2 regions of the Bradyrhizobium sp. CB82 genome follow, and region 1 is predicted to be linked to the other one. Evidence: riboswitches for the same ligand, from Rfam matches in the RefSeq annotation. Region 1 holds a riboswitch; the other holds the start of a gene.
What was found. A riboswitch is a leader RNA that binds a small molecule or an ion and turns the genes downstream of it on or off. The one in region 1 is predicted to bind glycine.
Positions count from the first base shown of each region.

Region 2: it holds a riboswitch for glycine, as region 1 does, so the genes downstream of both, gcvT (glycine cleavage system aminomethyltransferase GcvT) here and QA640_RS38220 (FAD-dependent oxidoreductase) in region 1, are expected to answer to the same signal.

Region 1 covers NZ_CP121650.1:7,941,342-7,956,877, reverse strand. Annotated here, with positions in the region: gene QA640_RS38240 (IS1380 family transposase) at 1-1,075, opposite strand, end outside; partial or broken gene QA640_RS38235 (hypothetical protein) at 1,163-1,461, shown strand; gene QA640_RS38230 (IS110 family transposase) at 1,761-2,873, opposite strand; partial or broken gene QA640_RS38225 (IS3 family transposase) at 3,091-4,184, shown strand; partial or broken gene QA640_RS38220 (FAD-dependent oxidoreductase) at 4,405-4,985, opposite strand; glycine riboswitch at 5,031-5,121, opposite strand; glycine riboswitch at 5,124-5,224, opposite strand; gene QA640_RS38215 (Xaa-Pro peptidase family protein) at 5,819-7,039, shown strand; gene QA640_RS38210 (amidohydrolase) at 7,344-7,904, shown strand; gene QA640_RS48450 (hypothetical protein) at 8,154-8,330, shown strand; partial or broken gene QA640_RS38205 (IS256 family transposase) at 9,322-10,586, opposite strand; partial or broken gene QA640_RS38200 (FAD-dependent oxidoreductase) at 10,836-11,696, shown strand; gene QA640_RS38195 (DUF465 domain-containing protein) at 11,788-11,946, opposite strand; gene QA640_RS38190 (IS256 family transposase) at 12,353-13,552, shown strand; partial or broken gene QA640_RS38185 (P-type conjugative transfer protein TrbL) at 13,785-13,916, shown strand; partial or broken gene QA640_RS38180 (transposase) at 14,099-14,250, shown strand; gene QA640_RS38175 (FAD-dependent oxidoreductase) at 14,954-15,536, shown strand, end outside.
Region 2 covers NZ_CP121650.1:3,420,497-3,436,032, forward strand. Annotated here, with positions in the region: gene QA640_RS16320 (pyrroloquinoline quinone-dependent dehydrogenase) at 1-1,810, shown strand, start outside; gene QA640_RS16325 (PilZ domain-containing protein) at 1,861-2,103, opposite strand; gene QA640_RS16330 (PaaI family thioesterase) at 2,400-2,864, opposite strand; gene QA640_RS16335 (hypothetical protein) at 3,218-3,508, shown strand; gene QA640_RS16340 (hypothetical protein) at 3,589-3,819, shown strand; gene QA640_RS16345 (hypothetical protein) at 4,075-4,425, shown strand; gene QA640_RS16350 (hypothetical protein) at 4,563-4,796, opposite strand; gene QA640_RS16355 (hypothetical protein) at 4,980-5,168, opposite strand; gene QA640_RS16360 (hypothetical protein) at 5,456-5,626, shown strand; gene QA640_RS16365 (DUF2798 domain-containing protein) at 6,170-6,379, shown strand; gene recA (recombinase RecA) at 7,543-8,631, shown strand; gene gcvP (aminomethyl-transferring glycine dehydrogenase) at 8,722-11,604, opposite strand; gene gcvH (glycine cleavage system protein GcvH) at 11,622-11,990, opposite strand; gene gcvT (glycine cleavage system aminomethyltransferase GcvT) at 12,001-13,149, opposite strand; glycine riboswitch at 13,295-13,383, opposite strand; gene alaS (alanine--tRNA ligase) at 13,604-15,536, shown strand, end outside.

The sequences.
Region 1 (15,536 bases):
GGTTCTCCATCTCGCCGCGGGCGCAGTAGATGTCCTCATAGAGCTGTCGCGCGCCCGCCTCGCTGCGCTTGAGCGAGGTGACGACGAAGCGCGGATTGGCCTCGCCCTGCGTCCACTCCGCCTTGGCGACGACGCGGCGCCTTCGGCTCCAGGTGTCGAGCGTGCTCCACTGGAAGTCCTTGAAGCGGCGCGCCGGGCGGCCGGTCTTCTCGGCCGCAGCTTGAGCCGTTGCCAGTTCGTCTGCGATCGTGGCGACCAGGCGCGTGTTGCGGGCGAGCCCGAACAGATAGTCCACGCGGTTGTGCTCGCACCACGCCATCAGCGCCTCGCGCGCAAAGCCCGAGTCCGCCCGCAGCACGATGCGCACGAACGGCCAGCGGGCGCGGATCTGCCGGACAAGCCGCTCGACCTCCGCGATGCTGCCCGCGCTCGCGTCGATGTCGGAGGGGCGCAGCTTGGCCGCCAACAGATGCCGGCCGCAGAACACGTACAGCGGCAGATAGCAGTAGCAGTCGTAATAGCCGTGGAAGAAGCGCCCCTCCTGATGCCCGTGCAGCGGGTCGTCGGTGGCATCGAGATCGAGGATGATCTGCGCCGGCGGTCGCGTGTGCGCCTCCAGGAACAGCGTCACCGGAAGTGCCTCGATCGCCGCCGTGTCATGGGCGATCTTGTGATAGCGTGAAGGTTCGCTTTGGCTCAGCTCCAGCCGGTTCAGCGTCGACTTGCCGGCCACCGGTGCGCAGTCCCCGCGCCGGGCCGCAAGCTTGCCCGAAAGCACCGCCATCAGCGGATCGTGCCGCAATTCGTCATGATCGTTGAGATCTTCATAGCCGAGCGCGATGCCGAAGACCCGCTGCCCGATCAACGTGCCGACCGCATGCTCGATCAGGTCCTGACGACGATGATCGCGAAAGCAATCCGCAAAGCGACCCACCAGATCGATCGCCCGATCCGTCGCGCCCAGCAGCAGCGCTCCGGCATCCGACGTCACCAGGCCAGCATCAAAGGCCGCTTCCACAGCCCGACCTTCAACCCTTCCAAAATCAAACTGCTCTGCGCTACACTCTGTTGGCATCGGGGCATTCCTTGAATCATCGCAAAGTCCTTCTCGCAAAAGAACTTTCGCTGATTCGCGCCCCGATGCGCCTCAACGCTGTGAAAAATGCGGGCTAAGGCCTTTGTCGGCCGCTGGCGCATCGTCGAGATGGACGTCTGGGACAGCGACTTCCTCGATCTTGTCGAAGAGGCGCGTCTCACCTTCCAGCGCAAGTCCGATGGCGAAATCGCCTTTGGGGCTCTCAAGGGCTTCCTGGACATGCGCTACGGCACCCGCGACGGATCGACCTGCGCCTAGTTCTCATGGGAAGGACACGACGAGATTGATCCGTCCTGCGGTCGCGCGTCGGCCACTTCTGCATCCACAATGGCGACGATTCAGCATTCGTGTGCGAACGCGGCTGAGTTCTTCAACAGCCTGCTCTCTCATGTTTGCTGTCAAGGGACTCGATCAAGCGGAGCTGCTTCCGGCTGAGCGCCCGGACGCTGGACTTCGAAGGTGCCCACGGTAGGAGGCAGGGCCAAAGACGACGGTTGATCAAGCTCTCATGCGCGGGTTGGCTACCGCATGACCGTGGTTTCGTCTTGGGGCTGCCTCGGTCTAGAGGGCGAGCGTCGGCAATGCCGGCTCATAGCAGGCCACGAGGATTCCCCACCGCGCCCTGACTCCTGCCCTGGGCACCGATATGGTCGAGCAGCGCTCTTCAGGCGGCCGGCCCGAGTTGTACTTGACGAGTGATCGCCCACAGGAAGCCGACCATCTCACGTGCAATGGCGGTGGTGACGATCACCTTGGGTTTGCCGGCCGCCGACAAGCGGCGATAGCGAGCGCATAGCCTGACCTGGGCCTTCCAGGCGATATCGCGGATAACTTCAGGCAGGCGCTCGTTACGGTCATGGAGCTTGCGACTGACGCGGGCCTGCATGCGATAGGTCCATGCCCCCTCAATCAGAGCCCGCCTGGCCAGAGCATTGCCAGCCTTGGTGATGTTGCCGCGTCGGATGGTTGCGCCGCTCGAATACTCCGACGGCACGAGGCCGAGAAAGGCCATCAACTGGCGAGGATTGTCAAAGCGAGAGAAGTCGCCAACCTCGGCAACCACGGTTACAGCAACGATGAAGGCGATGCCGCGCATGGCCTGCACGGCCTCTACGATTGGCGTCATCGACCATTGTGGCGCCAGCTCCTCGATCCGCTTGGTCAAGCAGTCCACGCGGGCCTCAGCGTCGGTTACGGCATGAATGTAGTCCTGCAGAACGATTTGGCTCGCCGGGTGATCGAAGCGCACCGTGGTGAGCCAGCGACGATAAGCCAGAGTCCACCCCCTCTTCCCGGCATAGATGCGCCCATGTCGCAGCAGGAAGCCTTGGAGATGCTGCCGCGCCTTGCCGAGCACACGCATCGCCGTGGCGCGGGCTCTCACCAAGTCGCGCATGGCCTCATGCGCTGCATCCGGAACCCACACGGCTGTCAGTTGGTCGCTCCGGTGCAGCTTGGCCAGCATCGCCGCATCGCGCCGGTCGGTTTTTACCCGATCGCCGGCTTTCATCGGGATCAGCGAGGGAGCCACCACGATGCAGTTGTGTCCCGGTCCCGTCAGTTGTCTATGCAGGCCATATCCGCAGGGTCCGGCTTCGTAACAAAAACTTACCTGCCGGTCACGCTTGCCAAGCTTCTTCGCCAGCTTGGCGATTTGATCGGCGCGATTAGGGATGATCCCCAAGTTACGAACTTCCCCGCCGCGCATCGCTTCGGCCACTGCAACCGAAATCGTCGCCTTGTGCACATCCAGCCCCACGAAAATGCTATCGTTCATCAGGCCCGCTCCCCATGCTTGAGGCTCGGCGCCGGACCATCCGGCGCAACCCTCGATAGGAGCTTGCCGCGGGGCGGGCCGCCCGTCACCTCAGAAGGCAAACATAGGGTCTAGGCTAGAGGCGAGGCAAAAGAAACGTACTGAAGTGGATCCCGGATTTTGGACCGGCGGCTTAGGTGGTGCGGATGCCGTTCCGTTTTGATAAACGGAGCGGATCATGAAGAAGACAAGACGGAAAATCGATGCGGCGCTGAAGGCAAGGATTGCCTTGGAGGCGTTGCGGGAACAATCAACGGTGACGGATCTGGCGCAGCGCTACCAGGTTCATGTGAACCAGATTTATGCGTGGAAGAAGCAGCTTCAGGATCAAGCGGTTCGGGCGTTCGACGCGGGCGCTGGTCGGGATGGCGAGGCGGCCCACGAACTGGAGGTCGAGAAGCTCCACGCCAAGATCGGACAATTGACGGTCGAACGAGATTTCTTAGCCAGGAGGTCCGGAAGATGAGCGCGCCGGATCGCCGAGGATTGCTTCAGCGCGATCATGAGAGTCTATCGATCCGCCGGCAATGCCAACTGCTGAGCGTTGCGCGATCGAGCGTCTATCGGCCGCCGCGGCCGGCCAATGACAACGAGCTTGAGCTGATGCGGCGGATCGACCAACTGTTCACGGCCTGGCCGTTCCTGGGCTCGCGGCGGATGGCGGCGATGCTCAATGGCGAAGGCTGTCGCATCAATCGCAAGCGCGTGCAGCGGTTGTTGCGCAAGATGGGCATCGCGGCGCTGGGACCAAAGCCCAGAACCACCAAGCCGGCGCGGGGACACAAGATCTTCCCGTATCTCCTGCGCCAGATGGTGATCGACCGGCCGAATCAAGTGTGGGCGGCCGATATCACCTATGTGCCGATCGGCCAGGGCTTTCTGTATCTGGTGGCGATCATCGATTGGGCGAGCCGTGCGGTGCTGGCCTGGCGCCTGTCGAACACGATGGACACATCGTTCTGCGTGTCTGCGCTCGAAGAGGCCTTGGCGCGCTTCGGCCGGCCCGAGATCTTCAATACCGACCGGGGCAGCCAGTTCACCAGCGCCGCCTTCACCGGCACGCTGGCCGACACTGGCGTCCGGATCTCGATGGACGGTCGCGGGCGCTGGATGGACAACGTGTTCATCGAGCGGCTATGGCGCTCGCTCAAATACGAGGACATCTATCTCAAGGGTTATTCGGATGGCCACGAGGCCAAAGCCGGAATCGCCCGATGGATCGAGTTTTACAATTTCCAGCGCCCTCATCAGGCGCTGGAAAACCGCGCGCCGATGGCGGTCTGGCGGGCCGGTGTCACCGGCGCATTCGGCGAAGAGGCTGTGGATATGACGCTTCTCGCAAGCGAGAAGCTTGGACAACGCTGGGCGTTGCCCACATCCCCACAGCCACAACAGCAGCAAGCAAGAGTAGCGTAAAGTTATTGGGAAGAACGAACGGCAGAAGCTCCACTTAGGAAACCGGACCCAGTGGTCCTCAGCATAGGGTCCACTTCATATCTCCGGTCGAATCTGACGGCGTGAAGAATCCAGCATAATATTTATTCTGCAAAGTTGGCTCTATCACGCGCATTTCGGACAGAGTTACAGGACAGCGGTCCAACCCTCCCTCCACCAAGAAGCTGGTTCACACGAGCAGCCGTGTCAAACTCGGGCTTGCTTGAAGAGACATGTAGAATACCCCGCTGCTCCAAATCAAAAGCTATGCTCTCGCGATGGGCAATGTCAAAAAGATGCTGCCGCGCAGCGATAGCCAATCTGGTCGTTTCGATCGTGTTGCGACGGTGGTGACGGGTTTGAGCGACAAACTCAGCCAACCAAGTACAAGCTTGGACTCGGGTTCAGAAACAGTGGTGCATCCTTTCGCATCATCCACTTCAAACCCTTCAGGATGGTGCCTAGGCTATTCCAAACCTCAGCGTTACTTGCCGACAATTGTCCCCCATTCGCAAACGAGGTCTCCATTGCGAGATAACGATGGCGGTCAAATACTGTAACTGTGTAATCGCGAGCAGCGAGCGCGTAAGTAGTGGTAGCTCCGGTAATTCCGGATCCAATAACGACGATCGGTTTCATTAGGTGCTCCAAGGCAAGCGTGAACGGCGCGATAGCTCCGCCCCAAATCTGTCCTGCACCTGAGAGCTTACTCCGCTAACCTTTGGTGATTACGGTCCCCTTCGGTGGGCGCCACACTGGCGCCTCTATCCAGATTGTCCTAGGCGTGCGGTCCTGGGCCTGAGAGTTTCCTTGGGGAGTTGCCGCCTTCGGCGGAGATCGCCATTTGCTGGCTGATCTCTCTCTCCCACGCGCCATCGTCAGACCGGTCGATCCTTTCAGGCATATTTCGGCATGCAATACCGCTATACTTCAGAGTCGTCGTTCGCCGAGGGATGGCACGGTTAAGGCGAAAATGTCTTCGCCGGTTTTCAGCGTCGTTACCCAAGAAGTCGCAGAAATACTGCGGAATCTGCCGAAAACCGCGTAAGACAAGCGCTTACCTCGGTTTACTCTATCTACTGTATGGTGAGGATTATGGCTGGGACCCAGCGGTGACCTGTCATGTGGTTTGACCGGTCGACTGCATCTGAGCAGAGACTTCATCGCTAGTGATAACTGCGTAAGCGCAACGAAGAAACGACAACGCAGTTTGCCTGGGCGGAGTAAGATGCATTACGATCAACGGACGATGAAGCTGCTCGACGATCAACGGACGATGAAGCTGCTCGCTCTGTCGTCGTTATAATCGACTGTGGCTGCGGCTTGTCGGCACAGCTTATCCGTGGCTCCACATGAAGTGTGCGGGCCGCCCAGAGAAGAATCCTGATGGCCCGCCAGTAAGCGTTCGTCAGAAGATGTCGATTGAAGTTTTGTACCGTTGCTGCCCAGTATACCGCCCATTGGAGAGAATGATGACCATTCTAGATCACGCCGCGATTACCACGATCCCCTATGTACCCTTTGACAGAACAGAATATGAAAACCGAGTTGAGCACGCGCGACGGTTGATGAAAAGGTATGGCTTCGACGCGTTGCTTGTGACGTCCGAACATAACTGGCGTTATTTTGTTGATGATATCAGCACCACACCAAGTTCGACCACCAGGCCGCGGTTCCTTCTCATCCCCTTGTCTGGTGAAGCCGTAGGGATCGTTCCAGGCTCATTTGACGAATTTTACGGTCAAACCACCTGGGTAAAGAATTATCGTACTTGGGCCGGTCCTAACCCGAAGGATGAGGGCGTTTCCACGCTTGCTAAAGCGTTGAACGATCTGCCAACCACCGCAAAGATAGGGACGGAACTCGGAGCCGAGAGCAGGCTCGGTATGCCTGTTGGCGATTTTCTGCGCGTCGTTGATGCCATCCAGCCTCGCACATTCGTTGATGCCTCGGATCCAATCTTCACCCCATTGCGTATGATCAAGTCGCCCGCTGAAATTGAACGAATGCGCACGGTGAACGGGATTGCATCGGTAGTGTTTGACAAGCTGGCGCCAAAATTGCGCCAAGGTATGACTGAGCGAGAGGTTTGTCGCCTTTATGAGCTCGAATGCTTTCTCCTTGGCGTAGACAAAACGCTCAAGATCAATTGTAATTCAGGACGTGGGGGCTATACTCGCTGCTTTGGAGTTCCGACAGATAAGATTCTCTCGCGTGACGATCTGCTGTTCATAGATCAAGGGTTTTTGTTCAACTTCTATTTCAGTGATTTTAACAGGCACTTCGCTTTTGGAGTGCCCGATCAGAACACGGTGGATGCCTATAAGCTCGTTTGGGAGGCGACGGAGGTTGGTGTAGGCGCCGTGAGGCCTGGGATACCGATTAGCGATATCTATGCGGCGATGTCCGGCGTACTGAATAGCAAAGAGAGTCAACGCAAAGTCACCAGCATCGGGCGCATGGGACACTCGATGGGTTTGTGGATGCCAGAGCTGCCTTCGGTTCATCCAGAGGACAAGACACTTCTCAAGCCAGGGATGATCATTAATATCGAGCCAAGCACGAACTATCCGTCCTATTTTGACGGCACTCCAAAATTGATGATTCACGAGGAGGTTGTTGTCGTTACTGAAAATGGATCAGAGCTGCTCACGTCTCGTACCCCTCGAACTATACCAGTGGTCTCTCAATGAAGAAGTGGCGCGGAAGCAGTCGGCCCTAAACTTAAGCGACTTCCTTGTTTCGTAAGCGAGAGCCCAGATGTTCAAAGTCGAAAGATTTCCCGAGAATTGCAGTGCGAGGCAACCGCATGGCGCCGGTATCTTCATGAAAATCCGGAGCTCGGCTATCAAGTGCACAATACCGCGAGTTTCGTAGCAGAGAAGCTCGGCGTCATTCGGCATCCACCATATCGAAACCGGGATAGCTGAAAGTGGTATTGAGGCATTGATCCAGGGGAAAGGAGGAGATGGGCCGACCATTGGATGACGAGCAGATATGGACGCGTTGCCGATCTTGGAAGCCTCAAACAGACCGTGGTCGTCCAAGATACTTGGCAAAATGCACGCATGTGGGCATGACGGTCACACGGCCATGCTACTGGCCGCAGCGAAATACCTCGCCGCCACGCGCAATTTCAGGGGCGCCGTCGCATTGATCTTTCAGCCGGCGCAAGAAGTGGAGGCGCCATCTGGCGGTAAACGGATGGTCCAAGAGGGGATCATCGCTTCGGCATCTCACAAGTGTTCGGCATGCACAATCGACCTGGGCTGGACGTCGGCAAGTTCGGCATTTGCCGATGGTCCAATAATGGCATCCCAAGACGACTTCGACATTGTCGTGAAGGGTAGGGGTGGCCACGCGGCCAAGCCACATGAGATCGTGGATCCAGTAGTGATCGCGGCTCAGATTATTCTCGGGCTTCAAACGTTGGTATCGCGCCACACAAGTCCGATTGATTCGCTTGTAATCTCCGTTACAAAGTTGAATGCAGCTCAAGCTTACAACGTTATTCCAGATAACATTGAAATGTCCGGCACCGTAAGGACGGCACCGTAAGGACGGCACCGTAAGGACTCTGACACCTGACCTGGGCGACTTCGCGGAGCGGCAGATTTCGGCATGTGCGCAAAGTATTGCGCGCGGATTTGGCGCGGACGTTGAGTTCAGGTAATGCCGATCTGTCCCAGTCACCTTTAACCATACAGAGCAGACCAATCTGGCGATCGCGGTGGCGGGAAATCTCGTGGGAGCCAAATCCGTTGACGACAAGTTGAGATTAACTATGGGGGCCAGGATTTCGCTTATATGCTTGAGGCGCGTCCCGGCTCCTTTATTTTTCTCGGTAATGGGCCATCGGCTGGCGTGCACAACCCGGCTTATGATTTCAACGACGAAGCTCTTCCTTATGGCATCGGCTGCTGGGTGAACCTAGTAGAAGCAGTGCTGCCACCTGAGAGTAGAGCCGCGAGCATATGTGGATGAGTCGACAAGGCTCGCGGGTACGAAACGGCCTGACACTGAAGTGGGGTCTTTGCAAAATGTCTATGGAGCCGAAGACCTTTTTAGAGCTTCTGTGACCCCGAGACCTTTTCGCGGGTTTTAGGCGTAGCCTCTGAAATATATTTGGAGAGCTTGTCGTGCCTGCCTTGAGTGCGCGTCGCGTCGGTTGTCGCAGCTAACGAAGGCTTGAGAAATGTTCTGATTCCAGGAGGGGGTGGCAAGCGTTCCTGTTCGCAAATTACCTCGCGTGAGCTGCGGACTCTATGGGCATTGAAGGAGATTCTGATGAGACAGTGTTTGTTTTCTGTATCAACCCTAAAAAAGACCCCCGTGGCCGCTCATGTGCTAAACGCGCTCAAGGCTGAGTATAAGAGATCGAGAGGGATCCGGGTCTGAAAGTCCCCGGTTTGCGCGGCGCGACAATTTCGATTGTGACGACTGATGATGTGGTGACTAACGATTATGCGCGGTATGCGCCAATTCTAAATCAGTGTTTCGGTGATGCCAACTTGATCGGTATCGTGAATGGGCACGAAGGACCAATGCGCCAGACGCAATCTTCACCGTGCAGACGATTAGTGAGTTGGCGACTGGCACGTTTAGCATTGCTCCTCGGATCATGCGGGGACTTCTTCTATCCATCGAAAGTGAGCGCCTCGCCTGCGCTCTTGACAGCACTGCGGCCACGATTGCCCTCTCGCATAGAGCTCGGCGATATGCGTGAGCGCCTCGCCTGCAATGGCCGCGGGCTTAGGCGGCGAGTTCGTAGAACGTACGCTGCATGTGTGACCAGCAGTTGCAAGCTGACCGTCGCAACGCTCAGCCACCATAGCCGGTATAGTCGTCGACCTGCAGGATTCCAGAGCGAGTGTCTGGCTCCGGTGGTGTGGATCGAGTAAACGCGCTCCAACGCAACCTGAAACTGTGACTTAACTGACGGCGAGCTATGCCTAAATCTGGGTGACGGAGCCGATCAGGCGGCGTGGCTGTGCTGGGTCGGAATGACCTCGATGCCGTCGGCGAATCTGACACCGGCGATGAGCTTCGGCAACTGATTTGTGCCCTTCAATCGACGCCAGGTTTTCGAGGCTGCATCGATCAGCTTGAACACCATCAGCCTGGCCGTCTGTGGCGACAACGATCCCTTGGTCCGAACTGTCCTGTGTCGCACCGTGGCGAACACGCCCTCGATCGGATTCGTGGTTCGCAAGTGGACCCAGTGCTCGGCAGGAAAGTCATAGAATGCCAGCAGATCCTCGCGATCCTTGACCAGGCAGTCAACGGCGCGCGCGTATTTGGCACCGTATTTCTCGGCGAAGGTTTCGAGTGCAAGCTCCGCGGTGGCCCGGCACGGCGCCATCGAGATATCCTGCAGGGCTCTCTTCATGCCACTCTGCACGGAGCTCGGAACCTTGTTGAGCACGCTGACGGTCTTGTGCTGCCAGCAGCGCTGCCGCCGGGTGCCGGGAAAGACTTCGTCTATCGCCTTCCAGAAGCCGAGTGCGCCATCGCCGACCGCCAGTTCAGGCGCGACCTGCAGTCCGCGCCGGCGGATGTCGATTAGAAGCTCGCGCCAGCTCTGGGCGCTCTCGCGCACGCCGACCTGGAAGCCGACCAGCTCCTTCTTGCCTCGGGCGTCGCGCCGATCAAAACCAGCATACATTCGCTGTGGTCCTCCATCCGGGCCTGCAGGAAGACGCCGTCGGCCCAGACGTAGACATAGCGCCGCGCCGACAGATCGCGCTTCTGCCAGCGCTCGTACTCGCCCTGCCATTGCGCCTTCAGGCCTGAGATCACCGATGGCGACAGATTCGGCGCATCCTTGCCGAGCAGCGCCGAGAGCGCTTCCTGGAGATCGCCGGTCGAGATGCCGCGCAGATAGAGGATCGGCAGCAGGGCATCCAGGCTCTTTGTCCGCCGCGCCCACAGCGGCAGGATCGCCGAGGTGAAGCGGATCCGATCAGCTCCGGTCGCACCACGGTCTCTGACCTTGGGCCGGGCGATCTCGATCGCGCCGATCCCCGTGGCAATCTTACGCGCAGGGCCAAAGCCGTGCCGCACCACCCTGGCACGGCCGTCCGGCAGCTTCAGCTCCGCCGTCGTCGCCAGAAATGCCTGCAGCTCGATCTCGACGGCCCGGGCGAGCAGCTCACGGGCTCCGTTCCGCAGAATTTCTGTCAGTGGATCGTCAACCGCAGACGGCTGACGGAAGGGCAGGATGTTGATAGTCTCGTTCATGGCGTATCGCTCTCCTTGAGAGGTTCTGGCAGGCTCGACACCCGCCTCGATACGCCGCCTACCTCAACCCGTCATCACCCACTTTCCTGCATAGCTCACTGACGGCAAATTGATGCTTCAAGTAGCATGGTATGGCTCCCCAACTATTTGAGATGGCCCAGCACTGCCAAAGCGAGCGGATCGGCAGAACGATGTTGGCGGCGACGGCGATCCCGTGGCAGCGCGGAAATTTCGGGACCTGAAGGCGAGATGGACAGGGTTGATTGTGTGATCGTCGGTGCGGGGTGATCAGCCTGGCCGTGGCGCGGCGGCTGGCACGGGCCGGCCGCGAAGTGATTGTGATCGAGGAGGCCGAAGGGATCAGCACGGTAACCTCGTCGCGAAACAGCGAGGTGATCCATGCTGGCATGTACTAGCTGGAGCCGGCGCTGAGCTGCGACCGGCGCTGCTGTCGCCCTCCACCGGGATCATCGACAGCCATGCCTACATGCTCACGCTGCACTGCGACGCTGAGGAGGCCGGAGCGGCATTCGCTTTCCATGCGCCGCTGCTCCACGCGGCCACGGTGAACGGGTTCGAGATCGAGCCCGGCGGCGCGGCGCCCATGACGCTCGCCTGCGATCTGCTGGTCAATCCCGCCGGCCTCGGCGTAACGGCGGTCGCGCGTTGACGGCGTGCCGATCGAATTGATTCCAACTGCCTATTTGGCCAAGGACAACTACTTCAGCTGCAGCGCCAGGGTGCCGTTCTCGCGGCTGATCTATCCGGTGCCGGCGCCGGCGGGCTCGGCGTGCACCTGACGCTCGACATGGCCGGACAGCCGCGGCTCGGCCCCGACGTCGAATGGATCGATCAAATCGATTATGCTGTCGACCCGGCGGGCCGAGCTGTTCTATGCGGCGATCCGGAAATACTGGCCGAACCCTGCCGGATGGCGCGCTGATGCCGACCTATTCGGGAATCCCAAGATCGTGCCAGCGGCGGTGGCGATCCAGGATTTCCTGATCCAGGCGCCGGCCGATCACGGCGTCGCGGCTTGATCAACCTGCTTGCATCGAGTCGCCGGGATTGACGTCGTCGCTCGCGATCGGCGAGGTGCCGGAGCTTTGAGCAAATGCTGCATAGCGTCCCGGAGGATGCGCGCTTCGGCATTCATCCCTCGGTGAAAAGCAAGGTTATTTGCTAATTTGCGGGGACTGACTTAGTGGACCGTGTCGTCGGCGGAAAGTCTCAACCGCTCGATCTCGTCCTTGACCATCAACTTGTGAGGCTTCAACTCGACGATATGCAGGTCGTCTACGGAGGGGTGTACGAGTGCTTCGTGCACTTCGTTCTCGGGTATTCTGTGCTTGCGTTCCAGTTCGACGAGATGACTTGAAGTGCCATTACGTACTCTCCTCGGTGCGTTAAACCTCGGGTTCGATCCGGATCGCTGAGCGTGCACAAGTGGGCGGCGCTGTCGATGGGGAGCCGCCGCGAGCCTTTTGAGGTTGACGGCTGCCGCGGTTAGATAGGCTTGCGCCTGGCAGCGCGCGACAGTCCGTGCCAGGACTTGGCTTCGCCGTGGAAGCCTTCCGAGCGCCAGCGGTGGCGCTACAGAACCGCCGGTCCGGTCGTGTCCCAGCTGGTGGTGTAGCTGGAGCGAAGCCGCTCGCGACGCGCGCCCCCCAATAGCGCCGTAGCGAGCGAGCGGCTTTGCGGGTGGTCATCGATGATTCGTCGGTAAGGTTCGGGTTGCGACACCAACCTGATTCGAGGAACCACCGATGACCGACGACATGATGAACCTGCGCGCGCTCGTGGAGAAGACCCCTGACGCCGATCTTTTGCGCGAGATGATCGGCTTTGCCGCCCACCGGCTGATGGAGCTGGAGGTCGAGGGACTGACGGGAGCGGCTTACGGCGAGAAGAGCCAGGAGCGCCTGGCTCAGCGCAACGGCTATCGCGATCGGAGCTGGGAGACCCGCGCCGGCACCGTCGAGCTGCGCATTCCCAAGCTGCGCAAAGGCACCTACTTCCCCGGCTTCCTGGAGCCGCGGCGGATGGCCGAGAAGGCGCTCACGGCGGTGGTGCAGGAGGCCTACGTGCAGGGCGTGTCCACCCGCTCGGTCGACGACCTGGTGCAGGCCATGGGCATGAGCGGCATCTCCAAGAGCCAGGTGTCGCGGTTGTGCGGTGAGATCGACGACAAGGTGAAGGCCTTCCTCAATCGTCCGATCGAGGGCGACTGGCCCTATCTGTGGATCGACGCCACCTATGTGAAGGTTCGCCAGAACGGGCGCATCGTCTCGGTCGCGGTGATCATCGCGGTCGGCGTCAACAGCGACGGTCGGCGCGAGATTCTCGGCATGGACATCGGCCCGTCCGAGGCCGAGACGTTCTGGACCGCGTTCCTGCGCAAGCTCGCGCGGCGCGGTCTGCGCGGCGTCAAGCTGGTGGTCTCCGACGCGCATGAGGGGATCAAGGCCACGGTTGGCAAAGTCCTGAACGCCACGTGGCAGCGCTGCCGCGTGCACTTCATGCGCAACGCCCTGGCGCACGCCGGCAAGAGCGGCCGGCGCGTCGTCTCCGCCTTCATCGCCACCGCGTTTGCCCAGGACGACGCCGAGGCCGCGCGTGCCCAATGGCGAAGGGTCGCCGACCAACTGCGGCCCAAATTGCCCAAGCTCGCCAGCTTCCTGGATGAGGCCGAGACCGACGTGCTCGCCTACATGAGCTTCCCGGCCACACACCGGGTCAAGCTGCACTCGACCAACCCGCTCGAACGCGTCAACGGCGAGATCAAGCGGCGGACCGAAGTGGTCGGCATCTTTCCCAATGAGGACGCCATCACCCGTCTGGTCGGCGCCATCCTGCTCGAGCAGAATGACGAGTGGGCCGTCCAGCGTGGACGCTACATGACACTGGAAACCATCGCCCCGTTGGGCGATGATCCCGCCGTCAGCCTTCCGGCTATCGCCAGCTGACCGATCCGGCCCATGCCGGCGAACGTGGTGACCCGCACTCAGCTACACCACGCCACGGGGCACGATCGCCGGTCCTCCGCACTCCAGCGCTCGCGGCGGCGGCGGGCACGAAGCAGAGCCGGGTAGTCGACTCCGACAACGACGGCCTTGTTGGCGCGATACCCACTGCGATGATCACCGCGACCGAGACGATACGCCCGTTGCCTCCATTCCGAGCAAAAGCGAGTGAGCCATGGGAGGTGCCGGCGTCATCGACCAGTTCCTGCAAGCCTTCACCTGCTACATCGATTCCGGATTCGGCCTCGTAGAGGTCGGCTATATCGCCACGACGTTCGCTGCAATCGACCTCACGCTTTCGGGCCTGAGCCCCGATGAGGACCTTCGCGGCAACGTAGCCCATAGCCCGGCTTCCGGCGGATTGCGGCTACCGGATCTGATGTCGGAGTTTAGAGTAGGCCGGCTCTGCCGCGGAGGCAGCCATTTCAGGCAGTCGTCCATCGACGAAACTCGTGAGCCACGACGCGCACGAGAGGGAGTTTCGCGAATGGAGAGACGAAGCGCAACTTCGTAGGGCAGCACTTCTGGGCCCCGGGATACTTCGTCTCGACCGCCGGTCGAGACGAAGCGGGATCAGAGAATACATCCGCAAGCGGGAGACCAAGAACACCCGGCTCGACCAAATGAACATGTGGCGCTAAGGCCGCCTTTAGGCGGCCAGCAAAATCCGCGACGCGTTAGTGTCCCCATGGCCGCTTTGAGCGGCCCAATTCCTAAAGCCGCCAGCTTTGTCGGGGATCCTTACTCTAGCTTGGTGCCAGGAAACAGCGGGCGCGCGGGTGCCCGGCTTGGCCGCTGGAATCGGCTAGGAACGCGAGTGACTCGCTGGATTTCTGCAGCGTTTTGCGAATTTTTGCCGACATTAGGCGCCGGTTCTCGTCTTATGATTATCAAGAGGTCTCGCGATCTTTCGCGACGTCACCTCGCTCCACTCCATGTGCTTTTCTAGGACTCTTCAAGAAATGAAAGTGCTGGTTTACGATCAGAACGGCGAATTGATTGAATTGAATGCCACATCCGCTCAAACGCTTGTGCTTGCTATCCGAGACGCTCGCTTGAATCTGACGGGGCAATGCGGGGGCTGCATGGCTTGCGGCACTTGTCACGTGCGCGAAGCTTAAGCCGGTCAGCGAAACCGAGCATGCGATGTTGAATGTAGTCGAAGATCGACGCACAACTCTCGACTCTCTTGCAGATTGAATTGACGGGAGGTTTGAACGGTCTAACCATGACAATCGCGCCAAACGCCGGATTTGTATAGACTTCGACAGGCGTCTCTAGCGGGAGTTCTGGGAAAACAAATGCGCTGTTGTATCCGTTGGTGCCTTTTGGGTCTGTGAGCCAATGCGCAGAAAATTGCTGATTGTTGGAAGATCCTATGGCGCGTGTGAAGTTGCCTCGCATGACGGCGAGAATGGGTACGGCGAAGACATAATCATTGTTAGCGAAGAGCCGGAGCTGCCCTATCATCGCCCGCCACTTTCAAAGGGGTGCCTCAAAGATCCGTCGGACCAGCGAAGGCCTCTTAAGGCTGCTGCCTTCTATTCGGACAATGACATTGGGCTGGAGCTGGGTAGCAGGGTCATTGACCTCGATCCTGGAGCCCGAATGGCTTTGTTGTCGAACGGGACGTATATCGCTTTCGATACCCTCGCTCTCACGGTTGGCACGAGCGCACGAAAGCTGTCATGCCCGGGCGCGGTGATTGGAAATGTGTACTGCCTGCGCTCCATTGCGGATGCGCGCCTGCTCTGCGCGGCGACGCGGGATGCCCAGAAAATTTTCGTGGTTGGCACGGGATTTATCGGTCTTGAAGTCGAGTCAACGCTCATACGGCTGCAAAAGCAAGTCACGGCCTTAGATGCAAAAGATCGAGTGCTTCACTGGGTTGTACCGCTGGAAACTTCTGAGTATCTGGCATCGGTAC
Region 2 (15,536 bases), 4.5 Mb from region 1:
ATTCGAAGCGACGCCGCTGTTCGTCGAGGACAGCCTGATCTTCTGCTCGCCCTTCAACGAGGTGATCGCGCTCGATCCCGGTACGGGTGCCGAGAAGTGGCGCTACAATCCGAAAATCAGCACCGACTATCGCCCCGCAAACCGCTTCGTCTGCCGCGGCGTCAGCTATTGGGTCGATGACCAGGCGCCGGCGGATGCTTCGTGCCGCGCCCGCATCTTCACGGGCACCAACGATGCCCGCCTGATCGCGCTCGACGCGAAGACCGGAATTCCCTGTGCCGGTTTCGGTGACAAGGGCGAGGTCAGAATCGACGTCGGCATGAAGCTGGAATGGCCCGGCGAATTCCAGATCACCTCGCCGCCCGCGGTCGGGCGCGGCGTCGTCGTGGTGGGTTCTGCGATCGGCGACAACCGGCGCGTCAACGCGCCGGCGGGCACTGTGCGCGCCTTCGACGCGCGCAGCGGCCAGCCGCGCTGGAGCTTTGAGCCTCTGAAGCGTGACCGCATCGAGGCCGGTCACGCCAATGTCTGGGCACCGATGTCGGTGGACGAGGCACGCGGACTGGTGTTCTTGCCGACGACTTCGCCCTCGCCGGATTTCTGGGGCGGCAAACGTCCCGGCAACAACGAGCACGCCAATTCGGTCGTCGCTCTGCGCATCGAGACCGGCGAGCTCGCATGGTCGTTCCAGATCGTGCATCATGATCTCTGGGATTACGATCTGCCGGCGCAGCCGACGCTCGCGCGCATCGATACCGGCGAAGGTCAGCGCGACGTCGTGATCCAGCCGACGAAGCACGGGTTCGTCTTCGTGCTCGACCGCGACAACGGCGAGCCGGTGTGGCCGGTCGAGGAGCGCAGCGTTCCGCAAAGCGCGGCCGAGGGCGAAAAACTGTCGCCGACGCAGCCGTTCCCGACCCATGTGCCGGCGCTGACGCAGCAGACGATCTCGGCGGACGATACTTTCTCGCTGATCCCCGGCATGGGCTCCGCCTGCAAACAGCAGTTCGCAACGGCACACAATGAGGGCCTGTTCACGCCGCCCTCGACGCAAGGTACGCTGGAGTTTCCGTTCACCGGCGGCGGCGTGAACTGGGGCAGCGCGGCGTTCGATCCAGTCAACCAGATCCTCTATGCCAACACCAGCCGGGTTGCGCACCTCATCAAGCTGATCCCGCGTGCGGATGCGGCCGGCTTCAACCCGCCGCCGGGCCATGATTTCGGCCAGCAGAATGGCGCGCCTTTTGCGATGTCGCGTTCAGTGGTGATGTCCCCGATGGGGCTGATCTGCGTCAAGCCGCCATGGGGCGAGATGGTCGCGGTCGACCTCAAGGCCGGCAAGATCCTCTGGCGCTCCACGGTCGGCACCACCGAGGATCTCGCGCCGCTCGGCCTGCCGTTTCCGTGGGGCACGCCGCTCGTCAATGGCGTCGCGATCACTGCGGGCGGTCTCGTCTTCACCGGCGCGATGGATGCTTATCTGCGCGCCTTCGATGCGCGCAGCGGACGCGAGCTGTGGCAGGGCCGGCTGCCTGTGCCCGGCGTTGCCAATCCCATGACTTATCTCTGGAAGGGCGAGCAATATGTCGCGATCGGCGCCGGCGGCCACTCGGAGGGCGGCACGTCGATCGGCGATAGCGTGGTCGCGTTCCGCCTGGCGCCGGCAGGGGAATCGCCCTCGTTGTTGTCGCGCACGCTCGATCGTCCCGGCGGCCGGTTCTGGGCTGCGGTCGCCGTGCTTGTGCTCGTGACGATCGCGCTCGTCATCGCCGGCTTCCGCTGGCGCGTGAGTCGCCGCAGGACGGTCTAGTCGCCTGGCAAAAGGCGCATCTTTGCGAACCGCGGTTCACAGCCTGTGCGTTACTGTTCGAAGGCAAGACCGAGGCGTTTGTCGTTGCGCCACACGGTGCGGCACTTGCGCACGAACTGATCGCTGGAGATCGACAGGGTGAACGACGGCGGTAGCAAAACGCGGCCGTCGAGGTCGATTGCAGCGCCTCCGCTCGACAAATTGCGAACCATGCAGGCAACGCCGCGGCTTTCAAACGAGATCGTCGCACCCTTGAAAACCCGATGTCGCTGCGCTGCACGCTTCTCGATCATGTTCGTTAATCCAAAAAACTCAGAGTACGTAAATTACGGCACAGAAATTACATCGAACTAAATTCAATATACGTCGTACTTGCGGGGCGCTTCATACTTCGTTTACGACAGTGCGCGGCGGGCGCGTGCGCTTCCCGCGGCCTCGCAAGGAGGCTGATCAATTATGGCGCGGCCGCGTTAGCGCAAGGTGCGAACGGTTTCCCCTCGCGACAAAATGCGGAACGCGTTTGCGCGGAGATGATGCTCAAAGAACCAACCCAAAGTGCGATGACGAGTCATCCCGACCTCATTGCGCTTTAGCCCGGCAGCATCGCAAACGCGCTCGAGACCATCGCCACCGGCTTGTGGTCGATGGCGGACAACAGCGTGACGCGACCGAAGCTCATGGTGCGTCCGAGCCGCACCACCTTCGCATCAGCCAAGACGTCCGATGATGAGACCGCGCGCATGAAGTGCGTGGTCTGGTCGACGGTCGTCATCGGCCGGTAGCCGCGGTTGGCGGCGAGGATCGCGATCACCATGGAGGTGTCGGCGAGCGCCATCAGGGCCTGGCCGCAGACCACGCCGCCGCTGCGGCACAGCCGCTCCGAGAACGCCATGCGCAGCACCGCACCTGGCTGCCAATCCTGATCGTTCGGAGGCGGTTCGTGGTCGATGCGCTCGACCGACAGGCCGAGATCCTGAACCCAAGGCGCGAACACGTCGCCAAGCACGCGCCTTGCCTCCTCGATGCCGAATTCTGTCGTTGGCTGCGTTGGCATGAATTCCGTTTCCCGCTGTTGCCCGATGTTTCGGCCATTCTGCCCGGTTTGGACCGGCAAAGTCACCTCGTTCCCCGGCGCCCCTCCTTGGCTTGAAAATGCCCGACTTCGGCCCCTATGATGCGGCGCTTTCCGAACAGGGTGGATGATGTTGCGACGATTTGTCTTGGTGTTTTGCTTGGGCCTGGTCGGCCTTGCGCTGGGCGGGTGCACCAAATGCGGACCGATCTGGGACGATTGGCTGCAATCGCCCAAATCCTGCAGATTGGACCGTTTCTAGCGGGTCGCACGGGCATGCGGCGTCACGGCTGACGACGCGCCGGACCGACCATCGATGACTAAGGAGTGACGTGATGAAGGTTTCCCGTGTGGCGGCGCTGCTGGCGGTGCTTGCCGGGCCGGTTTACGCGCAAAATGCAATGCCCCACATCAATATGATGGAGGATGCGCCAGGCAAGACCGATGACGAGAAGGCGGCCGACGCTGAGCGCGACCAGCGCTACAAGGAGACGCTGAAGAAGATTCCGGACGCCAAGGCGGCCAACGATCCCTGGGGCGGCATGCGCGCCGATCCCCCCAAGGCTGCCGCGCCAAAAGCCTCTGCTGCGACCAAGAAGACCAAGACCGCTCCAACCGCCAATTGACCGTCCCTGTCCGCCGGACTCCTCTTCGCTCTCCGGTGTCCCTATATTCAAGGGGGCGGTAGGGGTGAAGGAGCTGCGACATGGTATTTCGCCCGCGGGATCTTGCCGACCGGATGGCGCGCCGGCGCAAGGCGGGCGACGGCTATTTGCGCGAGACCTTCACATTGCCGCGCGAGGCGGCGAGGGCGAAGGCGCAGGCCTTCTTCGCCCGCTATCCCAAGGCCGGCTATATGAGTGAGGTCGAAAGCTGGCGCGAACTGCCTGGCGGCGACATCGAGTTCACGATGCGGAGGCTGCCGAGCGCCGACTAGATCGCGATGAGATTGGGAACAATCGTCATCACGTCTCAGGTTGTTGTTTGAGCATGATCTCTGCGCAAACGCGCTCCGCGTTTGTCGCAAGGGAAAACCGCTTCGCAGCTTGCCCCGACGCGGCCCTTCGGGACGGGATCATGGTCCAGGGCCGCCCGCTTTGGACCGACCTTCAGCTTGCAGCAACTTTTAGTCTTTTTCGGAAACCCCGTTCAAAGCTTTGCGGTTTAGGCTCTCCTCTCCCAGGGGAGAGCCATGGCCCGGCACCGCAAAGACCTCGGCGCCCGCAGACATGTGCGGGTCGATCTCTATAGGCCCGGATTTCTGATTCCTGCGCCCGATGCGCCGTGGATCGAATGCACGATCGTCGATGTCTCCGACGACGGCGTTTCCATCGACGTCGGTGCGCTGCCGGTACCGAAAGTGTTCGGCCTGTCGTTCACGACCGGCGGCGAGGTGATCCGCATCTGCATGCTGACCTGGCGCAATGGCGAACACGTCGGGGCGCGCTTCGTTCGCGCCAGCGATTTGCGGCGGAAGCGCCAGCGCGAGGCGGCCAGCGAGGCGGCCGGGAAGCCCGAGGGCAGGGCGACCAGACGCGGCTGACCTTGGCGACTAAAGCGCGATGAGATTAGGATGAATCGTCATCGCGCTTTAGGTTGTTGTTTGCGCACGATCTCCGCCCAAACGCGTTCCGCGTTTGTCGCGAGGGAAAACCGCTTCACACTTTTCCGGATCATGCTCTAATCAAAGGATTCCGCGACGATCCGAATCCGGAAGACGGGTTGCTTGGCCTCGTCCAGGAGCTCCATGTGCCATTCGGAATTCTCTTGCAGCTTGCGGGCGATACCGGCGGCCATGTCGGCGCAGACATGGGTCATTTCCTTCCATGCGGCATCGCGGTCGGAAAATTCGGAGGCCTGCTCGGATGAGCCCGAATAGCGCCCGTTCCGGATCCGGAAGAAATAGAGCGGCATGGCTGGCACCGATCGCGTAATGGCCGCGTCCCGAGGCCATGTAGGCGCGCAGTGCAATCCCAAACCGCAGGTAGATCAACTCCGGAACTCTACGGGATTCGTCAGCAGCAAAGTTTTATAGACAATGCTTATTACCCCGCAGCCACACGGGCACGGCGGATCTCGCTGACAAGGGCGACCAGCTCAAGCCGTCTTGCGATCCATGGCCTTGAGTTCCCGGTCGATGCGCAGTTGCACGCGACGGATGGCAAGGAGATCGATCCTGGTCTCGGTCTTGCCGGTCTTGACCGTTTCACCGATACGGAATTGCCACTGCCAGACGCCTTGTATCGCCGTCTTGGCCACAGTGAACTCGATGCCCCTGTGATTCATGGCCTACCTCCACGATTCACCGTTGGTTAACATAACATGTTGAACGTCATAATATTCCCCCGGTGCATCAAATTTGCCGCTAAGCCATGGATAATGCAAACAAATCCTTCCGTACGGTGCGAAACCCGGCGATGAGGTGTTGCGAAATATGCTGGCCTCGAATGGTGCAACGCAAAATTTCGGCAGGGCTAAGGGAACCAGCCGGCCGACCGTGCATTGGCTCGGCAAGGATTTATCCAAAACCATTCGGCTCAACACCCGGCGACCCGGCAACGCGTTCGGATTCCATGAAACTGATCGTCGACCTCCTCAAGTGGGTCTGGCAACGCGACCGGGCCGAGACAAACGGCTACAATCTGCGCGCAAGCGAAGGGGACGATCGTTCGAGCATGGCAGATTTTGTGCGCATCCTTCAGATGCACGACCGGGACGGTGGGCGGACCAACTATCCGAATTGACCGGGTGCGGCGGCCGGGGCAGGAACTTTGTTCATGGCCGGAGAACCACGGGTTCCGCGAGCGACATGTCAACGAACGACATGCGGCATGAACGCCCATTGCAATGTTTGAACACACATGACACCGCTAGGTTTCACGATATGGTACCTGACTTGACCTCGTAAGAAACTCGACCTCGTAAAGTGGGCTGGCTTCGGAATCTCATGTTGCGCTGGGCTGCGCGAAACTTTTCGCTGGTCTGTCCGCATTGCAGGCAGCCGGCATCGCCTGCCGTCTTCGGGCGCGGGCGTTACAGCCTCGGCGAGGAGAGGCTAGCTTGCGAGCGATGCGGCGAGACGAGCCAGATCACCTTCTGGCGCTTCGAGGGACTGTCGAAACTGCCGCCGCCTGGCTGCGGCGGCGAGCCATCCGCCGGGCCGCCGCTAGCACCCGGATCGCCTCGCGGGGCGAGATGAGGCCGCGGCAAGTGCCTTGCTTCGCCCGTGTCGGGTCGAAAGACAAAAGCGCCTCTTGCTCGGCATTTCCGGTTGCTACAGCCATTTCATGTTCGGCGCGATCCACCGCCCGACTTGCCTGATCGCCGCCGCCGCCATTGCGAGCCTGCCCGCAACCGCGGTGCCCGACGTCCTCAAACACTGGCTACTGTCCTGGCTGATCTCCTGGGCCGCGATGCTGCCTGTCGTGGCGGCGGCCGCGATCAGATCCTTCTCGGTGCAGCGGACGCGCAAAACCGCTTCACACTTTTCCGGATGATGCTGATTGCGGGACAGCGAACAAAAAAAGCCCCGCCGGGGAGAGCCGGGCGGGGCAGAAGGTTATTGGAGGCTGAGGTGCTGGGCTGCAACACCGTAGCCAAGCAAAGTTAACCCGCGCAGCTTACAAGGAGCTTACAGGCAGAAGTGGGCGATTGACTCTTCAAGCCCAGATTGCGGCTGGGTCGCCTTGCCATCTCAAGGACGAATCCCGTCCCAATTCCGACACCCACTCGCAGAAATTACGACACAGCGATTGAGGAGACTCTGCGAGTTCGGCGACGCCATGGGGGAACGTGGCCCGCCGATCAGGGGGTGGCATATGGATAACGTAGAGCGATCATTCGCCGCTGCGACGGCGATGGGTTTTGTCGTGTTGGTCGTGGGGCTCATTCTGCTGGCCGTGCTGTAGGCCGGCACGCGCGGAGAGACAGAGGCCGCTAAAGCGCGATGAGACTGGGATGAATCGTCATCGCGCTTTAGAGGTTGTTGTTTGTGCATGATCTCCGCGCAAACGCGTTTCCGCGCTTGTCGCGAGGGAAAACCGCTTCACACTTTTCCGGATCATGCTTTAGGCGGTGCGGCCTTGCTCGCCGCCGTCCTCAGTTTTGGACCATGAGAGCGAGCGACATTGCGGCGGCCTGCCAGCCCCTTCAGTCGTGGTCTTGGGAGCACGAGACTGGTGGCCGGATCGAAAGTTTGTCAGCGACAGCGCAATCCTGAAGACAGCCGAAGACATCTTTCCACCGTTCCTCGATCGGCGCCCGGCGATAAACGGGCTAAAAGGCTGTCGAAATCACCTTGGCGTCACGTGGATCACAATTGGCCCGGCTCCTTTGCATGGGGTTGTTTTCACGGATTTTGGTGTGAACCCGAAACCGTCTCCACCCTGAGCGGTTCGGCGCCCCGCCGGGATGGCACCAATTGCCCACCTCTTACGCCTAATCCATCTGGTGGATGAACAGGTTGTGGCAGCTGACGAACAAATTAGGACACTGCCGAATTCAAATTAGTACACAGAGGGTTAAATGCGGACAGTACCGTCGAAGCGCAAAAGAACATATTGCGAACCTGGAACAAACGGTGTACGTTACTTTTATCGCCGACCTGCTTCGCCAACCGTTTGTCGCGACGCCGAATCCCCGCCATAAGGAGCACGACCAAATGTCCGCTACTGCCCTGCGTATCGTCGAAGGATCTTCCATGGACAAGAGTAAAGCCTTGGCTGCCGCGCTCTCTCAGATCGAGCGCCAGTTCGGCAAGGGCTCGGTGATGAAGCTCGGCAAAAGCGACCGTTCGATGGACATCGAGGCGGTGTCGTCCGGCTCGCTCGGGCTTGATATCGCGCTCGGCATCGGCGGCCTGCCCAAGGGGCGCATCGTCGAGATCTACGGGCCGGAATCCTCAGGCAAAACGACGCTGGCACTGCACACGGTGGCGGAAGCGCAGAAGAAGGGCGGCATCTGCGCCTTCATCGACGCGGAGCACGCGCTCGATCCGGTCTATGCGCGCAAGCTCGGCGTCAACATCGACGACCTCCTGATCTCCCAGCCCGATACCGGCGAGCAGGCGCTGGAAATCTGCGACACGCTGGTGCGTTCGGGCGCGGTGGACGTGATGGTGATCGATTCGGTCGCGGCACTCGTGCCGAAGGCCGAACTCGAAGGCGAGATGGGGGAATCGCTGCCCGGTCTCCAGGCGCGGTTGATGAGCCAGGCGCTGCGCAAGCTGACGGCCTCCATCAACAAATCCAACACCATGGTGATCTTCATCAACCAGATCCGCATGAAGATCGGCGTGATGTACGGCTCGCCGGAAACCACGACCGGCGGTAACGCGCTGAAGTTCTACGCCTCGGTCCGCCTCGACATCCGTCGCATCGGCGCGATCAAGGAGCGCGACGAGGTCGTCGGCAACACCACGCGCGTGAAGGTGGTGAAGAACAAGCTGGCACCGCCCTTCAAGCAGGTCGAGTTCGACATCATGTACGGCGAGGGCGTGTCCAAGATGGGCGAAATCCTCGATCTCGGTGTCAAGGCCGGCATCGTCGAAAAGTCTGGCGCCTGGTTCTCCTATGACAGCCAGCGCCTCGGCCAGGGCCGCGAGAACTCCAAAGCGTTCCTGAAGGCCAACCCGGACGTCACCGCCAAGATCGAGACCGCGATCCGGCAAAACTCCGGCCTGATTGCCGAGCAAATTTTAGCTGGCAATCCCGAGCGCGACGCCGACGGCGAGGAGCCGACGGAGGAGTAGGGCTCGCGCAGGTAAAGTTTCGCGAGGAGCGGGCGCTGAGGACGTTGAGTTGCCGACGTCTTCGGCGCCCGTTTCGTTAAGCCGTTGGCCTCACTCCGCAGCCTGCGCGTAGTCGCTCACCGGCGGGCAGGTGCACACGAGGTTACGGTCGCCATAGACGTTGTCGACGCGGCCCACCGGGCACCAGTATTTGTCGGTGCGCGAGGTGCCGGCGGGGAAGCAACCTTCGCTGCGGCTGTAGGCGCGCTTCCAATCGTCATCGGCGATGTCGTGCACGGTGTGCGGCGCGTTGCGCAGCGGTGATGCCTCGATCTTGAAGCGGCCGCTCTCGACCTCGGCGATCTCCTTCCGGATCGCGATCATGGCGTCGCAGAAGCGATCGAGCTCGGCCTTTGATTCCGACTCGGTCGGCTCGATCATCAGCGTGCCCGGGACCGGGAAGCTCATAGTCGGAGCATGGAAGCCGTAGTCGATCAGGCGCTTGGCGATGTCGTCGACGGTGACGCCGCTCGTCGTTTTCAGCGGGCGCGGATCGATGATGCATTCGTGCGCGACGCGGCCCTTCGCGTTCTTGTAGAGCACTGGGAAATACGCATCCAAACGCGCCGCGACGTAGTTGGCGTTGAGGATTGCGATCTCGGTCGCGCGCTTCAAGCCTTCGCCGCCCATCATCAGGATGTAGATGTAGGAGATGGTCAGGATCGAGGCCGAGCCGAACGCTGCTGCCGACACCGGGCCAACCGCCGCGTCCGCGTGGGGCGCGGGATGACGAATCTCCGGATGACTTGGCAGGAACGGCGCAAGGTGCGCTTTTACGCCGATCGGGCCCATGCCCGGACCGCCGCCGCCATGCGGGATACAGAACGTCTTGTGCAAATTGAGGTGGCTGACATCGGCGCCGTAGTCGCCGGGCCGTGACAGGCCGACCTGCGCGTTCAGGTTTGCGCCGTCGAGATAGACCTGGCCGCCATGGCCATGCACGATGTCGCAGATCTCGCTGATGTGCTCCTCGAATACGCCATGCGTCGAGGGATAGGTGATCATCACCGCGGCGAGATCGTCCGAATGCTTTTCGGCCTTGGCGCGGAGGTCATTGACGTCGACGTCGCCATTCTTCTCGCAGGCGACGACCACCACCTCCATGCCGACCATCGCGGCGGAGGCCGGGTTGGTGCCGTGGGCGGAGGAGGGGATCAGGCACACCTTGCGATGGCTCTCGCCACGTGCCGCGTGATAGCCGCGGATCGCAAGCAGGCCGGCATATTCGCCTTGCGCGCCCGAATTCGGCTGGAGCGAGATCGCGTCGTAGCCGGTGATGTCGCACAGCCATTTTTCAAGCCGTGCGAACAGCGCATGATAGCCCACCGCCTGCCCGCGCGGGGCAAATGGATGCAGGCTGGAAAACTCCGGCCAGGTCAGCGGCATCATCTCGGTGGTCGCGTTGAGCTTCATGGTGCACGAGCCGAGCGGGATCATCGCGCGGTCGAGCGCGAGGTCGCGATCGCTGAGCTTGCGCATGTAGCGCAGCATCTCGGTTTCCGAGCGATGCGCATGGAACACCGGATGGGTGAGGAAGCCGGTGGTCCGCTTCAACGCCTCGGGCAGCGCCTCGCGCGTGGTCGCGTCGATCTCGGCATAAGCGAGCTTGCCTCCGAACGCGCGCCAGACCGCCTCGATGGTGGCCGGGGTCGTGGTCTCGTCCAGCGCGATGCGCAGGCCGTCGCTGCCGAGGCCGAGATTGATTGTCTCGGCCGTGGCGCGCGCGATGATCTCGTCACGCTTCGTACCAACGTCCACGCTGACTGTATCGAAGAAGTGTTCGGAACGTGGCGCGAAGCCGAGCTTGCGCAGACCCGCGGCCAGCACGGCGGTGCGGCGATGCACCATGCGTGCGATCTGCGAGAGGCCTTCAGGGCCATGATAGACCGCATACATCGAGGCGATCACGGCGAGCAGCACCTGCGCGGTGCAGATGTTGGAGGTCGCTTTCTCACGGCGGATATGCTGCTCGCGGGTCTGGAGCGCGAGGCGATAGGCGGGTGCACCACGCGAGTCCACGGACAGGCCGACGATGCGGCCGGGCAGCGACCGCTTCAGCGCATCGCGCACCGCCATGTAGGCTGCGTGCGGGCCGCCATAGCCCATCGGCACGCCAAAACGCTGTGCCGAGCCGATCGCGATATCTGCGCCGAGCTCGCCGGGCGAGGCCAGCAGCGTCAGCGCCAGCAGATCGGCGGCAACGATCGCAAGGGCGCCCTTGGCGCGCAGCGTCGCAATGGCCGGCCGCAGGTCGCGCACCGCGCCCGAGCTGCCGGGATATTGCAGCAGTGCACCAAGCACGTCTGTCTTGTCGAGATCACTGAGGGGATCGCCGACGATCAGGTTCCAGCCCAAGGGCTCTGCGCGGGTGCGCATCACCGCGAGCGTCTGCGGATGCACGTCCTTGTCGACGAAGAAGGCTTGCGCTTTCACCTGCGAGTGCCGCTCGGCGAGCGCCATGGCTTCGGCCGCGGCGGTCGCTTCATCGAGCAGCGAGGCGTTGGCGACGTCGAGCCCGGTGAGGTCGCAGATCATGGTCTGGAAGTTGAACAGCGCCTCCAGCCGGCCCTGGCTGATCTCGGGCTGGTAGGGCGTATACGCCGTGTACCAGGCCGGGTTTTCCAAAATGTTGCGCTGGATCACCGCGGGCAGGATGGTGCCGGAATAGCCTTGGCCGATCAGCGAGGTGAAGACCTGGTTTTGGGCTGCGAGCTCGGCCATGTGCGCGATCGCCTCGGTCTCGGTCAGGGGCTTGCCCAGATCGAGCGGAGATGCCTGCCGGATCGAGGCCGGCAGCGTCTCCGCCATCAGCGCATCGACGCTCTTGGCGCCGACCGTTTCGAGCATTGCGGTGACATCGCGCACTGAGGGGCCGATGTGGCGGCGAACGAAACTGGCGGCGGTTTCGCCGCTGGATTTACGGTGCGCGGTCATCGCTTGCTCCATCGTCCTTAAGCCGTGTGTGCCTTGTAGGCGGCTTCATCCATGAGGCCCCCGAGCTCGCTCTTGTCGGCAATTTTGATCTTGAAGAACCAGGCCTTGCCTGCGGCCTCCGAATTGACTAGCGCCGGCTCGTCGACGACCGCCTGGTTGACCTCGAGCACTTCGCCCGAGATCGGCGCATAGACGTCCGACGCCGCCTTCACGGACTCGACCACGGCCGCAGCTTCCGTCTTCTTCAGCGCGCGGCCGACCTTGGGCAGCTCGACGAACACGATGTCGCCGAGCTGCTGCTGGGCGTAATCGGTGATGCCGACGGTGGCGACGTCGCCGTCGATGGCGAGCCATTCATGGTCGGAGGTGTACAGCGTAGTGGTCATTGTCTCGTCCTCAGCGTTTGTAGGTGTTTTTCACGAAGGGCATGGCAGCGACTGCGAGCGGCAGGCGCTGGCCGCGCACCTCGGCGAAGAGCTTTGTGCCGAGCGCGCTCAGGCTCATGGGCACGTAGCCCATCGCCACCGGCGCGCTCAGGCTTGGGCCGAAACCGCCCGATGTGACCTTTCCAATGGGATCGCCGCCCGCGCTCTCGGCAAACAGCAGCGCGCCCTCGCGCACCGGGGCGCGGCCCTCGGCACGCAGGCCGACGCGGCGGCGGGATGCGCCGTGATCGAAGTGGGCGAGAATCTTTTCGGCGCCGGGAAAGCCGCCGGCGCGGGCGCCGCCGCTGCGGCGGCTCTTCTGCACCGACCACTCCAGCGCGGCCTCGACCGGCGTGGTGGCGGTGTCGATGTCGTGGCCGTAGAGGCAGAGCCCGGCTTCCAGCCGCAGGCTGTCGCGGGCCCCGAGACCGATCGGCAGCACGTCCGGATTGTCCAGCAGCATCTTGGCGAGGCGTTCGGCATCGGCAGCCGGAACCGAGATCTCGAAACCGTCCTCGCCGGTGTAGCCGGAGCGCGAGACGAAGCACCTGATGCCGGCGACCTCGTGCGGGCCGGCGTCCATGAACTTCATGGCCGGTGCCTCTGCACAAAGTTTCGCCAGCGCCGCTTCGGCCTTCGGACCCTGGAGCGCGATCAGCGCGCGGTCGTTCAGCGAATCGATGATGCAGTCATCGGAGAGATGCGCGCGCAGATGTGCCTCGTCCTCGGCCTTGCAGGCGGCATTGACGACCAGGAACAGGTGATCACCCAAATTGGCGACCATCAGATCGTCGAGAATGCCGCCGTCGAAATTGGTGAACTGAGCATAGCGCTGCCGCCCCTTGGCGATCGCCACGATATCCTGCGGCACCAGCCGCTCCAGCGCGCTGGCGGCGTCCTCGATCCTCCCGGATTTCGGCCGCAGCGCGATCTGGCCCATATGGGAGACGTCGAACAGGCCCGCTTTGCTGCGGGTATGGAGGTGCTCCTTCAGCACGCCGGCGGGGTACTGCACCGGCATCTCATAGCCCGCGAACGGCACCATCTTGCCGCCCACGGAGACATGGAGGTCGTAAAGAAGGGTACGTTTCAGGGAGTTCTTGTCGTCCGACGCAAGCATCACAGGGGCCCTCGCGGTTCCCGGGGAGAATTCCCCGAGGGAAACCAGTCGAAGCCCCATCTGTCGCTGTGCCTGAGAGTATTATCCCGTCGGCGGGTGCCACCCGGGCTTCAATGCCCGTCGGCGCCTCTTTCCAGATGCTGTCAAAGCCACACGGTCCCTTTGCCTGAGAGTTTCCGGGGCGGTTGCTCCTTCGGCGCCGGCAACAAAGCCGGTCTCTCCCGACGTGGCCGTACGTTACATGTAGGTACAGAACACAGGCTGGCCAAGGCTGTCAACGCGGCCGCAATGTCTATCAACGGCCTATTGCGCGGCTGCGGCAACCCTCTGATCTCTCTGCACAGTTTCTGGACAGGGCAGCTCACCTTGTCTAAAAGCGCTATCGCCCGCAGATATCAGCCTTAATTTCAGGTTTGGGCGGATTCTGGCGGATCTTGCACCCGATTGGATGAACATGAGCGGCGTCAACGAGATCAGGTCGACCTTTCTGAACTTCTTTGCCAAGAACGGCCACGAGATCGTGCCGTCCTCGCCATTGGTGCCGCGCAACGATCCGACGTTGATGTTCACCAATGCCGGCATGGTGCAGTTCAAGAACGTCTTCACGGGCGTCGAGAAGCGCCCCTATCACCGGGCCACCACCTCGCAGAAATGCGTGCGCGCCGGCGGCAAGCACAACGACCTCGACAATGTCGGCTACACCGCGCGCCATCTCACCTTCTTCGAGATGCTCGGCAACTTCTCCTTCGGCGACTACTTCAAGGAGCGCGCGATCGAGCTCGCCTGGAATCTGATCACCAAGGATTTCGGGCTGAAGAAGGACAAGCTGCTCGTCACCGTCTATCACACCGACGACGAGGCGGCCGGCCTGTGGAAGAAGATCGCGGGCTTCTCCGAGGACCGCATCATTCGCATCCCGACCTCGGACAATTTCTGGGCGATGGGCGATACCGGTCCGTGCGGCCCTTGCTCGGAGATCTTCATCGATCGCGGCGAGCACATCTGGGGCGGGCCTCCCGGCAGCCCGGAAGAGGACGGCGATCGCTTCCTCGAATTCTGGAATCTGGTCTTCATGCAGTTCGAGCAGGTGACGAAGGAGGAGCGCCAGCCGTTGCCGCGCCCCTCGATCGACACCGGCATGGGGCTGGAGCGCATGGCCTGCATCCTGCAGGGCGTCGACAGTGTGTTCGAGACCGATCTCTTCCGTCAGCTGATCGATGCGACCGCGTCCGCGCTTGGTAGCGGACCGAATGAGCAGACGGTCGCCTCGTTCAGGGTGATCGCCGATCACCTCCGCTCCTCGGCCTTCCTTGTGTCTGATGGCGTACTGCCCTCGAACGAGGGCCGCGGCTACGTGCTGCGCCGGATCATGCGACGGGCGATGCGCCACGCGCAGCTTCTGGGCGCGAAGGAGCCGCTGATGCATCGCCTCGTCTGGGCGCTGGTGCGTGAGATGGGCCAGGCCTATCCCGAGCTGGTGCGCGCGGAAAAGCTGATCGAGGAAACGCTGCGGCTGGAGGAAACCCGCTTCCGCAAGACGCTGGCGCGCGGCCTTGCCATCCTCGACGAGAAGAGCGCGTCATTGAAGAAGGGCGACATGTTCGACGGCGACGTCGCCTTCACGCTCTACGACACTTACGGCTTCCCGCTGGATCTCACACAGGACGCGCTAAAGTCGCGCGGTATCAGCGTCGACCAGTCTGCCTTCACCGATGCGATGGAGCGTCAACGCGAGAAGGCGCGTGCGTCCTGGGCGGGCTCGGGCGAGGCCGCCAGCGAGGCGATCTGGTTCCCGCTGCGCGAAAAGCTGGGGGCCACCGAATTCCTCGGCTATGAGACCGAGAGCGCCGAAGGCGTCGTCGCGGCGCTGGTGAAGGACGGCAAGGAAACCGACAGCCTCAAGGCCGGCGAGACCGGCTCGATCGTGCTCAACCAGACCCCGTTCTATGCGGAGTCCGGCGGCCAGGTCGGCGATACCGGCGTGATGGTCGGCGAGGGCGGGATCAAATTTCGTGTCACCGACACGCAGAAGAAGCTCGGCGATCTCTTCGTGCATATCGGCACGGTGGAGCAGGGGACGCTTAAGGCCGGCACCGCGCTCCAGCTCGAAGTTGACCACGCGCGCCGGTCCTCGATCCGCGCCCATCACTCCGCGACGCATCTTCTCCACGAGGCGCTGCGCCAGGTACTGGGCGATCATATCGCTCAGCGCGGCTCGCTGGTCGCGCCCGATCGCCTGCGTTTCGACTTCGTGCATCCCAAGCCGATCACGCCGGCGGAGCTCGCCCGCGTCGAGGACATTGCCAATGACGTTGTGCTGGAAAATGACGAGGTCACGACGCGCATCATGGGTGTCGACGAGGCCCGCGAAGCCGGCGCGCGTGCGC